Linked DNA regions of Microbulbifer sp. GL-2. The protein of the gene in region 1 interacts with the protein of each later gene in a pairwise test. Links are inferred from orthologs where the notes say so. Each region holds a gene or a part of one and is shown on either strand. Other genes may lie near its edges. The genes, in order: aceE, nth and groL.

Region 1 (5,150 bases):
GTAAATTGCGTCGCCGTCTGCGCCTGGTGCTACCGGACTTGCGCCGCTCCCACAATAGCACTGAAGCCCAGCTTGGGGGTGTTCACCTGTGATTCGCCCACTGCTTTTCCTGCTCTGTCTAACGGTGGGGTTGTGGCAACTGGGCTCTGTCGGCTGGATATTGACGAAGGCACAATTAGCCCAGTTGTTAATCGCTAGCGCCTGGGAAGAGCAGCTGCAGGGTGGGGCTCCGCAAAAGCCCTGGCCCTGGGCGGATACCTGGCCGGTAGCCAAACTGAAGCTTGAGGGGCAGCCGCCACTGACTGTCCTCGCCGGCAGCAGTGGACAGGCTCTCGCTTTTGGTCCTGGCTTACTGGCAGGCTCCGGGAGTCCGGGCGAAAGCCGCACCACCATTATTGCGGGGCATCGGGATACCCACTTTGCGGGATTAGAGAATGTCAGGCGAGGTACCTCCATTTACCTGCAGGATAGGCGCGGTCGCTGGCATACTTACCGGGTTGCGGAGATGCGTATTGTGGATAGTACGCGCGAGCGCCTGCCGGTCTTTGCCGAGCGCGGATTAATGCTGGTGACCTGTTACCCTTTCAATTCCCTGACAGCTGGGGGGAGCTTGCGTTACTTGGTCTACGCTGAATATCAATCCGGCGGGGAGCTGGTTCAATTGTGACTGGCACCTTTATTTAGGACTCGATTTTGTAGCTCGTTTTCTGAAATTTTCCATTGAATATTCCGGTAAAATAGTGATTAGACGAATAATCGTTTTGCCTTTTTGTTTTATTTGTTACTAACTGTCCTATCTGGAATTTTTTTTGTAGTAATACTACAATCCCCTCCGCTAACAACCGGGATTAGGGTTTTGTCCGCCACATTGTGCGGGCCCCGGAACAGATAATCACAGTCAAACTAGGCCCCGCGGCAACAGATAGCGCCGCTTTTCCTCTCCGCCAGAATCGAGTGAAGAATCACACACTTTGCATTTACGCCAACAAAGTTGGTGAATTGGCGGAACCAAGAAAAAAAGGAAGCTTTTTTTTGCCCGCGCTGTAGTTTGCCCGCGTACCGATTTTTGAGAAATAGACCGACTCGACGTCGCCTAATTCGCCGAGGAGCACTTGATGCACGAAGATACCGATAACCTCGAAACGCAGGAGTGGCTTGATGCGCTGCAGGCGGTTATCCGCTACAGCGGCAAAGAACGCGCAGCCTTCCTTCTAAAGCAACTATCTGATCGCGCTACTGATGTAGGCGTACAGTTGCCCGCGGCTATCACTACGCCTTACCGCAATACCATTCCGCCCAACGCGGAAAAGCGTATGCCCGGCGACCTGTTTATGGAGCGGCGTATTCGCTCACTGATTCGCTGGAACGCCCTGGCGATGGTGGTGCGTGCCAACCAGAACAATGACGGCCTTGGCGGCCATATCTCGAGCTTCTCCTCTGCGGCAACCCTCTACGATGTGGGCTTTAACTATTTCTTCCGCGGCAATGAGGGTGAGGAGCGCGGGGACCTTATTTTCTTCCAGGGCCACAGTGCACCGGGCATCTACGCGCGCTCCTACCTGGAAGGACGTTTTGACGAAGGGCAGCTGGATAACTTCCGCCGTGAAGTGAATGGCAACGGTCTGTCCTCCTACCCGCACCCCTGGTTGATGCCGGAGTATTGGCAGTTCCCTACAGTATCTATGGGATTGGGGCCCATCCAGGCGATTTATCAAGCGCACATTATGCGCTACCTGTCCGCTCGTGGCCTGTCCCCGCGCGGTGACCGCAAAGTGTGGGCTTTCCTTGGCGACGGTGAGTGCGACGAGCCTGAAACCCTGGGGGCCATCTCCCTGGCCGGCCGCGAACAGCTGGAAAACCTGGTGTTCGTAGTGAACTGTAACCTGCAGCGCCTGGACGGCCCGGTACGTGGCAATGGCAAGATCGTGCAGGAGCTGGAAGGTGTTTTCCGCGGTGCCGGCTGGAACGTGGTTAAAGTACTGTGGGGGCGCCTGTGGGACCCGTTGCTGGAGAAAGATGATAAAGGTCTGCTGCAGAAAGTCATGGACGAAGTAGTCGATGGTGAGATGCAGAATTTTAAGGCCAATGGTGGCGCCTATACCCGCGAGCACTTCTTCGGCAAATATCCAGAGCTGTTGGAGCTGGTCAAGGATATGTCCGACGATGAGATTATGAAGCTCAACCGCGGCGGACACGACCCCTACAAGGTTTACGCAGCTTATGCTTCGGCTATGGCACACAAGGGCCAGCCCACTGTAATCCTGGCGCAGACTGTAAAAGGTTATGGCCTGGGCTCCGCTGGTGAAGCGGCGATGGACACCCATTCGGTGAAGAAACTGGATCTGGACTCCCTTAAGCGTTTCCGAGATCGCTTCGCGATTCCGCTCACCGATAAAGAGCTGGAAGAAGTCCCTTACTACCGCCCATCTCCGGATAGCCCGGAAATGAAATATATGACGGAGCGACGCAAGTCCCTGGGTGGCCCGGTCCCCCGCCGCCCGGTCGAGTGCCCGAAACTGCAAGTCCCTGGTCTCGATGCCTTCAGCGCATTGACCAAGGGCTCCGGCGAGCGTGAAATCTCTACCACTATGGCATTTGTGCGCGCCATCGCCGCGTTGGTGAAAGACAAGAATATCGGTAAGAACATCGCGCCAATCGTTCCGGATGAGGCGCGCACCTTCGGTATGGAAGGCCTGTTCCGCCAGCTGGGTATCTACTCCTCCCAGGGGCAGCGTTACACCCCGGTGGATCATGGCCAGATCATGTATTACAAGGAAGACAAGAAGGGACAGGTGCTGGAAGAGGGCATCAATGAAGCCGGTGCTATGTCCGCCTGGATGGCGTTGGCCACTGCCTACAGCAACCACGGCGTGCCGATGGTGCCTTTCTATATCTACTACTCCATGTTCGGCTTCCAGCGCGTGGGCGACCTGGCCTGGGCCGCTGGCGATATGCAGGCGCGTGGCTTCCTGATTGGTGCCACCGCCGGCCGTACCACGCTGAACGGCGAAGGTTTGCAGCACCAGGATGGCCACAGTCACGTGCTGTCGTCCACTATTCCCAACTGTCGCAGCTACGACCCTGCTTACGGCTACGAGCTGGCAGTGGTTATGCAGCGCGGGCTGAAAGAGATGTACGAAGAGCAGAAGAACCTCTTCTACTACATCACTATTGAGAACGAGAATTACCTGCAACCAGAAATGCCCCAGGGCGTTGAAGAAGGCATTATTCGCGGTATCTACAAGCTGCAGTCCAACGTCAAAAAAGGCGCTAAGGGCAAAGCGGCGAAGAAGCATGTACAGCTGATCGGCGGCGGTACCATTTTACGCGAAGTACTGGCAGCAGCGGATATCCTCGCCGACCAGTTTGACGTGGCTTCCGATGTTTGGAGCCTCACTTCTGCCGTGGAAGCGGCCCGCGAAGGTCAGGATGTAGCGCGTTGGAATATGCTGCACCCGGAAGCAGAGCCACGCAAACCCTGGATCACCGAACAGTTCGCAGGCAATACTTCTCCGGTTATCGCTTCTACTGACTATATCCGTTCCTATGTGGAGCCGCTGCGCGAGTTTATCGACGGTGAGCTGACCACCCTGGGGACCGATGGCTTCGGCCGCAGTGACAGCCGCGAGCAGCTGCGCCGTTTCTTCGAAGTGGACCGCAACTATGTAGTGATCGCCGCTCTGAATGGCTTGGCCAAGCAGGGTGTTATTGATGCGAAAGAGGTTGCGGAAGCGATCGTGAAGCTCAATATCGACGCCGATAAAGTTAACCCACGCATCAGCTAAGAGAAGGCAGAACTCCTATGGCAAAACAAGTCATTAAAGTGCCTGACCTCGGTGGTGCCGATCAGGTTGATGTTATTGAAATCACTGTTGCTGTCGGTGATACCGTCGCGCAAGAGGATTCACTGATTGTCGTGGAAGGTGATAAGGCTTCCATGGATGTGCCGGCTCCTGTGGCTGGCAAGATCCTCAGCATCAGCGTGAAAGAGGGCGATAAGGTCTCTGAAGGCGATGTGATTGGGGAGATCGAAACCGATGTGGCGGAAGCGCCGGCTGGGGAGACCGCTGAGGCTCCTGCTCAGGAAGAAGCTGCACTGGCGCCTGAGCCCATCCCTGAAGCCCCTGCTGCTGCAACGAGTGCCGAGCCCAAAGAGGAAGCTATTCAAATTCCCGATTTGGGGGGGGGCGATGCGGTTGATGTGATTGAGATCAGCGTGCAGCCCGGCGACGCTGTCGAAGAGGGCGATTCACTGATCGTGGTAGAGGGCGACAAAGCATCAATGGATGTGCCGTCTCCCAGCGCCGGTACTGTGGTTTCTATCGCTGTAAAAGAAGGCGATAAAGTTTCCACTGGCGATGCTCTCGGGGTGTTGAAAGTGGTTGCTGATGGTGGCGCCGCAGCTCCAGTGGCTCAGACCGAAGCGCCGGCACCTGCCGCTGCAGCACAGAGTGCCCCGCAACAGGTAGCCGCGCCGGTTGAGCCTCCTGCGGTTCCGCAAAAAGATCACCAGCTGGAACGCGATCTCACTGCAGCTGCCCAAGTCTACGCCGGCCCCGCTGTGCGCAAGCTGGCGCGCGAGCTGGGAGTCACCCTGAACAAGATCAAGCCTACAGGCCCGCGCAACCGGGTTTCCAAGGATGATCTGCACAACTACATTCGCGACCAGGTCAAAAAGGCCGAGAGCGGTGCTGTGGGTGTCGGTGGTGGTATCGGTATCGCCAAGATGCCGGATATCGACTTCAGCCAGTTTGGTGCGGTGAATGTGGAGCCAATGAGCAAGATCCACAAGATCACCGCTGCCAATATGTCCCGCAACTGGATCAATGTGCCCCACGTAACCCAGTTCGATGATGCTGATATCACCGAACTGGAAACCTTCCGCAAGTCCATGAAGGCCGAAGCTGAGAAGCGCGGAGTGAAACTCACTCCGGTGCCTTTCCTGCTGAAAGCGGTAGCGGCAGCCCTGCGTGCGGAGCCCAATTTTAATGTGTCCCTGCACAATGATGGCGAGCACATTGTGCGCAAGGATTATGTGCATGTGGGCATGGCTGTGGATACCCCCAAAGGATTAATGGTGCCGGTCATTCGCGATGTGGATAAAAAGGGCTTGTACGAGTTGGCTGCGGAAGCCACCGAGATGGCCCTGA
Region 2 (4,743 bases), 570 kb from region 1 along the record:
GCTGGAGGGCTCGCCCACAATACAGCAGTCAATTTTCTCTCCCTGCTCTTGGAGCCACTCAACAACCTTGACGGTGCCGTTGGTAGCTGGGCCTTCCTCGTCGCTGGTAATCAAAAAGGCGATGCGCCCGCTGTGGTTCGGCTGTTGATCGATAAATTCTTCACAGGCCACTACCATTGCAGCAAGCGAACCCTTCATGTCGGCCGCGCCGCGCCCATAAAGAAAACCATCGCGAATTTCCGGTTCGAACGGGGGACTGCTCCAATTCTCCTCTGGGCCGCTGGGCACCACATCAGTGTGGCCCGCGAAGGCAAGTAGCGGGCCGTTATTTTGCCCGTTGCGCACTGCCCAGAAATTATCGGTATCCCCACGTCGCAGCTTAGTTACCTCAAAGCCAATTTTCTCCAAGCGCTGGATCATCATTTCCATACAGCCTGCGTCTTCAGGGGTTACGGAGCGACGCCGAATAAGGTCGAAGGCGAGTTGCAGGGTGGGGGTCACGAAGCATTCCTTATTTTTGGATGAGTAAGGCCGGACAGAGAGTTATAACGGCGGCAGAAACTTGGTTGCGCGGGGCTTGGCCCCGCAGTGCTCAAAATTAATTGCTGTGTAGCGCTTCGTTGAGCTCAATTGCACTCTTGTTAGTCAGGCATTCCACCGCACCATTAGTGGAATTCCTGCGGAACAGCAGATCAGATTTTCCAGCCAGTTCGCGCGCCTTAATATATTCAACAAGTTTGCCGCTGTCGTCCAGTAGGGCCACCTTGGTACCGGCGGTGATGTAGAGGCCCGCTTCTACAGTGCAGCGGTCCCCGAGAGGGATACCGATACCTGCGTTGGCGCCAAGTAGGCAATTGGCACCGACGGAAATGATAATATTGCCACCCCCTGACAGGGTGCCCATGGTGGAGCTGCTGCCACCCAGGTCAGAACCTGCGCCGACAAACACACCTGCTGAAATGCGGCCCTCAATCATGCCAGGCCCCTCTGTGCCAGCGTTAAAGTTCACGAAGCCCTCGTGCATTATGGTGGTGCCTTCGCCAAGGTAGGCACCAAGACGTACGCGGGCAGTATGGGCAATACGGACTCCGGTGGGGATCACGTAATTTGTCATCTTGGGAAACTTGTCGACACAGGATACTTCCAGGTGTTCTCCTTTCAGCCGGGCTTCCAGTTGGCGCTGGGGTAGCTCTTCCAAGTCGATCGCCCCCTGGTTAGTCCAGGCCACATTGGCCAGTTTGCCAAAGATGCCGTCAAGCTTGGTTTCGTGGGGCCTCACTAAGCGGTGGGAGAGCAAGTGCAGCTTCAAGTAGGCTTCGGGGAGAGATTGAGGTGCTTCGTCGGTCGAGAGTACCACTGCAGCAAGTGGTCGTTGGGTAATAGTGAATTGCTGCAGGATGTCCGCCTGCTCGGTAGCGCCCAGCTGCCGTAGCTTCTTTTCCAGGGGGTGCAGTTGGGCAGGGTCCAGCGACAGGCTGAAATTGCCTTCGCCGATATTCAGGGTTTCTTTGACTGCTGCAGCCACATCTGCATCGGGTTTCAGCAGCGGTTTTGGATAGTAAACTTCCAGCCAGTCACCCTTGTTGTTACAAGTACCAACGCCAAAACCAATGCTATACATATCGCTCATAGTATTTCTCCTAATTGGATCAGCCGGCAAGTTGGGTGAACTCGGCCTCTTTAAAACCGAAGTGGGTGGTATCGCCACTGGTGGTTACCGGGCGTCTGATCAGAGTGGGGGTCTCACTGGCGAGTGCAAAGGCTGCGTCATTATCCATGCCGTTTTTCTGTTCGTCCGTAAGTGCACGCCAGCTGGTAGAGCGGCGGTTCAGTACTTCCTGCCACCCAAATTTATCCAGCCAGGTTTTCAGGGGCACATTGCCCATGCCGTCTTCGCGGAAATCGTGAAATTGGTAATCGATCCCGTTCTTTTCCAGCCATTTGCGGGCCTTCTTTACAGTGTCGCAGTTTTTAATTCCGTACAGAGTAATCACAGTTACGCCTTTTGGGTTTTCTTGGGGTTTTTGCGGTTGGGGTAACAAGTGGTGCAGATTTCACATACGGTGCCATCGCAGCCCCGTGCAGAGCAGTATTCCCGGCCGTAGAAAATAATCTGCAAATGTAATTTATTCCACTTTTCCCTGGGAAACAGTCGTTTTAGATCCTTTTCTGTTTGGGTGACATTTTTCCCGCTGGTGAGACCCCAGCGCTGGGCGAGGCGATGAATATGAGTATCCACTGGAAAGGCAGGGTGGCCAAATGCTTGTGACATTACCACGCTAGCGGTCTTATGGCCGACTCCTGGTAGGGTTTCAAGTGCAGCCATATTTTCAGGCACAGCGCTGTGGTACTCGTTGACCAGAATCTGTGACAGTTTACTGATGGCTTTGGATTTTTGTGGGGACAGCCCGCATGGGCGGATGACTTCCTGGATTTTTTCCACTGGCACCTGTGCCATATCTACGGGATTGTCAGCCAGTAGCCAGAGTGCCGGGGTGACCTGGTTGACGCGCTCATCAGTGCATTGTGCGGATAGCAATACGGCCACCAGCAACGTATAAGAGTCATTGTGGTCGAGGGGGATGGGGGTTTCTGGGTAAAGTTCTTCAAGACGCTGTTGGATAAAATCCACGCGTTCCTGCTTGAGTAAGTTTTTTACTGCCATTCTTTGTTGTGCCTGGGGGCTCCTGGAGTGTAATTCTTGTGTTTGGGTGCAATGCCCTAGCTGCAAAATGTCTTGAGTCGCCGAGCTGCCTCCACGCATTCATCAAGGGTCGCAACTAGAGCCATGCGCACATATTCGTCCCCCGGGTTAAGGCCCTCGCTCTCACGGGCAAGGAATGAACCAGGCAGGACAGTGATGTTCTGTTGGCGAAACAGTTCGCGGGCAAAGTGCTCCCCATCACCGACACGCGGCCACAGGTAAAAGCTTGCCTGGGGGGCGCTTACTTCGACGCAGCCGTCAAGGATATCGAGTACTGCATCAAATTTCTGCCGGTAGAGTGAGCGATTTTGCTGTACGTGCTCCTCGTCCTGCCAGGCGGCGATGGATGCGTATTGGTTTGGTAGTGGCATGGCACAGCCGTGGTATGTGCGGTAGAGCAGAAACTTTTCCAGCAGTTGAGCGTCACCGGCAACAAACCCAGAGCGCAGACCGGGGAGATTGGATCGTTTCGACAGACTGTGGAACACCACGCAGCGGCGATAATCGTTGCGGCCTATTTCCTTACAGGCTTGCAGTAGCCCACTGGGCGGTGATGCTTCATCGAAGTAGAGTTCCGAATAGCACTCATCCGAAGCGATGGTGAAATCGTAGCGATCAGCCAACTGTATCAGCCACTGTAGTTCAGCTGTTTCCAGTAGTGCTCCGGTAGGATTACCCGGCGAACAGATATATAGCAGTTCGCACTGATGCCACACTGACTCGGGAATAGAGGCGAAGTCAGGCTTAAAGCCGTTGGCAGAGACACAGTTGATAAAGTGTGGCTGTGCTCCGGCAAGCAGTGCCGCCCCCTCGTAGATTTGGTAAAAGGGGTTGGGCATCAGGACCTTGCTGCCCGGCGACACCATTGCTTGGGCGAAGGCGAAGAGTGCCTCACGTGTGCCGTTTACTGGGAGTACCTGGGTGTCCGCACAAACCCGGTCTAGGTGGAAACGCTTGCACAACCAGTCTGCGATTGACTTACGTAGAGGCTCCAGGCCTTTGGTCAGCGGATAGGATGCAAGCTTATCGAGATGTCGAATCAATTCGCTGCGCACAAACTCTGGTGGGGTATGTTTCGGTTCGCCAATAGAGAGGGCAATATGCGGTTTGTCCGCTGCTTCCAGGCCCGCTTTGAGGGCGTGCAGTTTGCTGAATGGGTAGGGCTGCAACTTTTCCAGGTTGGGGTTCATGGCAGTCTTGTCCGCTCTCTGAATGGTTGTTATTGCGGTGCTGTGTGTTCGTCCAGCTCCTGGCAGATTGCCTCTTCCAAAGCTCGGTTAGCTTCTTTGCCGCACAGGGGGCGCCCTTCGGCATCGGTGATGTGGAAGATGTCCTCTACCCGCTCGCCGAGAGTAGAAATCTTGGCGTTGTGCAGGCGCAGGTCGTGGGCGATAAAAATACGTGCAATGCGCGCAAGAAGGCCGGGCCTGTCAGCGCTGGTTATTTCCAGTGTGCTATAGAGGTCCCCGGGTTCGGCGGACAAGTGCGCCTGGCTCTCCAGCTCGAACATCTTCAGGCGGCGTGGAGTGCGTCGCTGGATTACCTTGGAGTAGTCCTCTACCAACGCCAGCTCCTGCTGCAGCGTTGTTCGAATTTGCTGTAATCTCTTTGGTTCGTCAAGCAGCGGCTGACCGGATTCATCCAGTACATAGAAGGTATCCAGCGTATAGCCCGAGGCGGAGTTATACAGGCGAGCATCGTGCACGCTCAGGTTGAGCATATCGAGCCCGGTGACAGCGGCGGCGAAAACATTGGCTCTATCCGGGGTGTACACGAATACCTGGGTGGCGCCGTCATGTTCACCAGGGCCCGAGTTACGAGTCAGCACCAGGGTATCACTTTGCTCCAGCGGGGCATTGCTATGCAGCTCATGGATAGCTGCGGTGTGCCAGGTAATGTTATCGGCACTCTCGCGCACAAAGTAATCTTCGCCCATCTGTGCCCAGATATTTTCTACCGAGACTTCTGGGAGACCCATGGCACACAGCTTTTCCAGTGCGAGGCTGCGGGTTTCCTCAATGATTTCCTCGCGGTCGATC
Region 3 (4,889 bases), 470 kb from region 1 along the record:
AGGGTTCATCCAGTATTCTATAGTCCTGCAGGTGAACGGTGATCGGCAGGTTGGCATAGCGCTCGGCGACATAGGCTCTCTGTTCGCGAGATATGGTTACGCCAACACATTCCACCTGGTATTTCTGTGCGGCGTAGCCGATCAGGCTTCCCCAGCCACAACCGATATCCAGTAACCGCATTCCCGGTTCAAGCTGAAGCTTGCGGCATATCAGGTCCAGTTTTGCTTCCTGGGCCTCATCGAGGGTCTCTGCATCCTTCCAATAGCCACAGCTGTACGTCAGGCGGCTGTCGAGCATGGCTGCATAGAACTCATTACCCAGATCGTAATGGTGTTCACCCACCTCAAAGGCGCGGCGCCGGCTTTGCAGGTTAAGGAGGTAGCTGCGCAGGTAAGGCCAAATATTGCGCCAATTACTGATATGACGGCTTAGATCCGCATCCAGAAGCCGGTAAATAAACTGGTCCAGTGCTTGTACATCCCAGTCCCCGCGCATATAGGTCTCTCCCAACCCAATACTGTGGCGGGCGACTATCTCATCGAGTGCTTCCTCCCTATGGAGCTGGATATCCCAGGGCCTGTCACCGTTTATCCGGATGTCGGCTTCGGCCAAAATTTCATCAACAAAGTGGCGATTGCGGCCAATGGCCGGCACCTCTATGGCGTCCTGCTGCTCGCTTGCCATTCAAGCCTCCCTCTCTCCTGGTTATCGTGGGGTTGATTGTGGCGCCCTTGAATAATTTGCCTCCCCACTCCATTTAATACAGCATGTTGAAAATGTCCCAAGCCCTAGATCAACCAGGGGCTTCTACATCAGGAATTCTCTCTATGCGTCCCTTGCTGCTTCTATTTATAGTCCTACCTGTGCTTGAAATGTGGGTACTGATCACCGTTGGGAGAGAAATCGGCGCCTTGCCCACCATCGGCCTGGTATTTCTGACCGCCATCATTGGTGTAACCCTGCTGCGTCGCCAGGGGCTTTCTACCTTGGCGCGCGCCCAGGAGAAGATGCGCACCGGTGATATCCCTGCCCAGGAGATGGTAGAGGGTATCTTTCTCGCCGTTGGTGGCGCACTACTGTTGACTCCTGGATTCATTACCGACTTCCTGGGGTTTGCCTGCCTGATACCTGGCTTGCGTCAACTGCTACTGGGGAGAATTTTACGCCATGTCACTATTGTGCAGCCGGGTGGTCCACACCAGCCCCATTCCTCCAAACGTGGCTCCGATACCATCGAGGGTGAGTACTCACGGGATAAACAGAACTCTGTGGATCACAAGCGCCCCAAAGACTGATTTGGTTAAATAGTGCACATTTTTGAGTTTCATTCGGCACTTTTATAGTTTTTTCACCAAGGAGTGTTGAAATCCATTCTTGCGCCCATAGATAGGGTTCAACTGAGATTTAAGCCCCGCCTCTGGGAAACAGGGAGGGGTGAGGTTACTGGCCCTTTGGGCCGGTACCGCCAATGTTGGAAAACCTTAAAAAGACTCAATGGAGAACTTATCCATGAATATTCGTCCTTTACACGACCGCGTCGTAGTACGCCGTAAGGAAGAAGAAGCGATGTCAGCTGGCGGTATCGTGCTGCCAGGCGCTGCCAAAGAAAAGCCAAACCAGGGTGAAGTGGTAGCCGTGGGTGAGGGCAAGCAGCTGGACAATGGCGATGTTCGCGCACTGTCTGTCAAAGTAGGTGACACTGTTGTATTCGGTCGCTACGCCGACAGCAATACCCTCAAGGTGGATGGCGAAGAGCTGATCATCATGAGCGAAGGTGACATCTACGGCGTGTTGGAAGGCTAAGGCCAGCCTTTAACTTTACTCGCAAAAAGAATTTGAGGAACAAGAATCATGGCAGCTAAAGACGTAATTTTCGGTGACGACGCTCGTCAGAAAATGCTGAAAGGCGTAAACATCCTGGCAGACGCCGTAAAAACTACCCTGGGCCCTAAAGGCCGTAACGTAGTCCTGGACAAGTCCTTCGGCGCTCCTACCGTAACCAAAGACGGTGTTTCCGTAGCCAAAGAAATCGAACTGCAAGACAAGTTCGAGAACATGGGTGCGCAAATGGTGAAAGAAGTTGCTTCCAAAGCTTCTGACACTGCGGGTGATGGCACCACTACCGCTACCGTACTGGCTCAGGCAATCGTAACCGAAGGTCTGAAATCTGTAGCCGCAGGCTTCAACCCGATGGACCTGAAGCGTGGTATCGACAAAGCGGTAGCCGCAGCGGTTGAGCACATTGCTGGCCTGGCCACTCCTTGTGCCGACACCAAGTCTATTGCCCAGGTAGGTACTATCTCCGCGAACAGCGATGAGAGCGTTGGTACCATCATTGCCGAAGCTATGGAGAAGGTTGGCAAAGAAGGCGTAATCACCGTTGAAGAAGGTTCCGGTCTCGAGAATGAGCTGGACGTAGTTGAAGGCATGCAGTTCGATCGCGGCTACCTGTCTCCTTACTTCATCACCAACCAGGAAAACATGACTGCCGAGCTGGACAGCCCGTTCATCCTTCTGGTAGACAAAAAGATCTCCAACATCCGCGACCTGCTGCCCCTGCTGGAGCAAGTAGCCAAGGCTTCCAAGCCTTTGCTGATCATCGCTGAAGACGTAGAAGGCGAAGCGCTGGCAACTCTGGTTGTCAACAGCATGCGCGGTATTGTTAAAGTAGCGGCTGTTAAAGCGCCTGGTTTCGGCGACCGTCGCAAAGCCATGCTGCAGGACATCGCTATCCTGACTGGCGGCACTGTAATTTCTGAAGAAGTTGGTCTGGAGCTGGAAGGTACCACTCTGGAGCACCTGGGTACTGCCAAGCGCATCACCCTGTCCAAGGAAAACACTGTGATCGTTGACGGCGCTGGTGATGTTAAAGACATCGAAGCTCGCGTTGGCCAGATCCGTGCACAGATCGAAGAGTCCTCTTCCGACTACGACAAAGAGAAGCTGCAAGAGCGCGTAGCCAAGCTGGCTGGCGGTGTTGCGGTAATCAAAGTAGGCGCCGCTACCGAAGTGGAAATGAAAGAGAAGAAAGCCCGCGTTGAAGACGCTCTGCACGCTACCCGCGCTGCAGTAGAGGAAGGCGTTGTTCCTGGCGGTGGTACTGCTCTGGTTCGCGCTATCCAGGCTATCTCTGTAGCTGGTGACAACGAAGATCAGAACCACGGTATCGCAGCTGCTCTGCGTGCTATGGAAATGCCTTTGCGCCAAATCGTAGCCAACGCTGGTGACGAAGCCTCAGTAGTTGTTGACAAGATCAAGCAAGGCGAAGGTAACTTCGGCTACAACGCTGCTACTGGCGAATACGGCGATATGCTGGAAATGGGTATTCTTGACCCAGCTAAGGTAACCCGCTCTGCAATGCAGGCGGCAGCTTCTATCGCTGGTCTGATGATCACCACCGAAGCCATGGTTGCAGAAATTCCGGAAGATAAGCCGGCTGCTCCTGACATGGGCGGTATGGGTGGTATGGGCGGTATGGGCGGCATGATGTAAGCCGGCCTTAAAGCCTTTCAAAAAAGCCCCGCATTAGCGGGGCTTTTTTTTTGTCTTGGAAAGGCTGAGATAGAGTTGGGAAGTTTCAAAGTTGCTGACTTTTTATGTGGAAGTGAACTGTGTCCCGATGGAGTTGATGGAATAAGTTCAGACTAAGAGCTGTAAAGATGTCAAATGGACTCTAGTTTAAATTCCAGTGTATTAGTCTGCCGTATAAGAAATTCAGTTGTCTCCTTAGGTAAGCCGTTTAGATCTGCGGAAATCAGTTGCGATGAATCTAACAAGTGGGAAACAAATACAGCAGCAGAAAGGTATATGCCATTATGATTGGGGTGACTCCCATCATGAGTGTACAGGTCGATATCAGAATCTTTGGTGGATATGACTGATTCCCAGGCAATGCCAACCGGAATAATTTTTGAGGAGGTTAATTTGGCCATATTCTGGTAGCCCTCCAATAGACGGGCTTGCATTTCGCTGCGGGTATCATCGGGAATATTGTGAATATCTCCATGCTTACGGCCCCAGGTGAGGAAAAGCAGAGGTTTGGCACTGGCCTTCCGGATTTCCTTAACAAGCTTATCGGCGTAGGGATAAATCTCTTTACGTCTCTGCTCTTCAGCGAAAGAGGGGAGCTGGCTTTGCTCCTGTAACACTATGTAATCCCATCGTTTTTCACGAATAGCTTCTAAAGTTACTTTGGATTGAGAGTGTTTCTTTAGGGTCCAACCTCCAGGGGTAATGGATCGGTAGTTAATTAGTGTTCCATTATTACGGGCGATCAACTGGATTATTGGGGGAAGTGGTTGAGTGTAGCTGTTGCCGATAAAAAGAACAGAAAGATATTTGTTAGCATTCTGGTTGCTCTGCTTTTTTTGTGCTGCTAAAAAAACAACTCCCATTATTCCTAATAGAACAAAAAGTAATACCTGAATCTTCTGATGACCTTGTAACTTTATCATTGGGGCAGCCTTGCCATTAAAAGATTTTCAAGGTAAATCAACCCAGAATTTATTTCTGTGAGCCTCGTTTCAAAGTTTCGTGTTTTTCTGCTTATAGCTCAATGGTTCTTTATGGAAGGCCAGCTTCGGATGTGGCTTTATCTTATTTCTGATAATGCAATTGAAGGGGCTTTGACATACAAGGAATACAACCCGGCTATATCCGGAGTTAGATTACATCGAAGTAATCTTCGATCCAGCCTGACGTTAAGCTGTTCTCTTAGACTTATCTGTCAATAAATGAGAGGAAGGAGTGGGAATGTTACTGTCAAAAGGTAACCTTGTACTGGCTGTTTGTATCGCAGTACTTGGCTGTAAGGATTCGGATAGCACTAGTGGAGTTCAGGTGCCTGAGCTTGAAAGCCCACAAGTAGACATGAGTCATACATCGGCTG

Evidence for each region.
Region 2: the proteins of aceE (region 1) and nth interact in binary tests that used the Escherichia coli proteins (3 or more experiments, as listed by UniProt). The link is inferred for Microbulbifer sp. GL-2 from one-to-one orthologs.
Region 3: the proteins of aceE (region 1) and groL interact in binary tests that used the Escherichia coli proteins (3 or more experiments, as listed by UniProt). The link is inferred for Microbulbifer sp. GL-2 from one-to-one orthologs.

Annotation. Positions count from the first base shown.
Region 1 is NZ_AP019807.1:677,674-682,823, reverse strand. The notes cover bases 807-3,985. They hold aceE (pyruvate dehydrogenase (acetyl-transferring), homodimeric type), read left to right. Parts: upstream 807-1,115; coding sequence 1,116-3,785; downstream 3,786-3,985. Other genes in these bases: aceF (dihydrolipoyllysine-residue acetyltransferase), read left to right, coding at 3,803-3,985. In the rest of the region: GL2_RS03055 (marine proteobacterial sortase target protein), read left to right, coding at 1-92; GL2_RS03050 (class GN sortase), read left to right, coding at 89-667; more of aceF, read left to right, coding at 3,986-5,150. UniProt on the Escherichia coli protein: Component of the pyruvate dehydrogenase (PDH) complex, that catalyzes the overall conversion of pyruvate to acetyl-CoA and CO(2).
Region 2 is NZ_AP019807.1:109,387-114,129, reverse strand. What follows is about bases 832-3,603. They hold nth (endonuclease III), read right to left. Parts: upstream 2,666-3,603; coding sequence 1,997-2,665; downstream 832-1,996. Other genes in these bases: dapC (succinyldiaminopimelate transaminase), read right to left, coding at 2,722-3,603; GL2_RS00510 (ArsC family reductase), read right to left, coding at 1,650-1,994; dapD (2,3,4,5-tetrahydropyridine-2,6-dicarboxylate N-succinyltransferase), read right to left, coding at 832-1,630. Outside these bases: dapE (succinyl-diaminopimelate desuccinylase), read right to left, coding at 1-501; more of dapD, read right to left, coding at 599-831; more of dapC, read right to left, coding at 3,604-3,894; GL2_RS00495 ([protein-PII] uridylyltransferase), read right to left, coding at 3,924-4,743. UniProt on the Escherichia coli protein: DNA repair enzyme that has both DNA N-glycosylase activity and AP-lyase activity. The DNA N-glycosylase activity releases various damaged pyrimidines from DNA by cleaving the N-glycosidic bond, leaving an AP (apurinic/apyrimidinic) site.
Region 3 is NZ_AP019807.1:203,936-208,824, reverse strand. The notes cover bases 1,255-4,172. They hold groL (chaperonin GroEL), read left to right. Parts: upstream 1,255-1,852; coding sequence 1,853-3,493; downstream 3,494-4,172. Other genes in these bases: GL2_RS00875 (DUF4886 domain-containing protein), read right to left, coding at 3,664-4,172; GL2_RS00885 (co-chaperone GroES), read left to right, coding at 1,511-1,804; GL2_RS00890 (FxsA family protein), read left to right, coding at 1,255-1,296. Also shown: cfa (cyclopropane fatty acyl phospholipid synthase), read right to left, coding at 1-685; more of GL2_RS00890, read left to right, coding at 829-1,254; more of GL2_RS00875, read right to left, coding at 4,173-4,395; GL2_RS00870 (hypothetical protein), read left to right, coding at 4,754-4,889.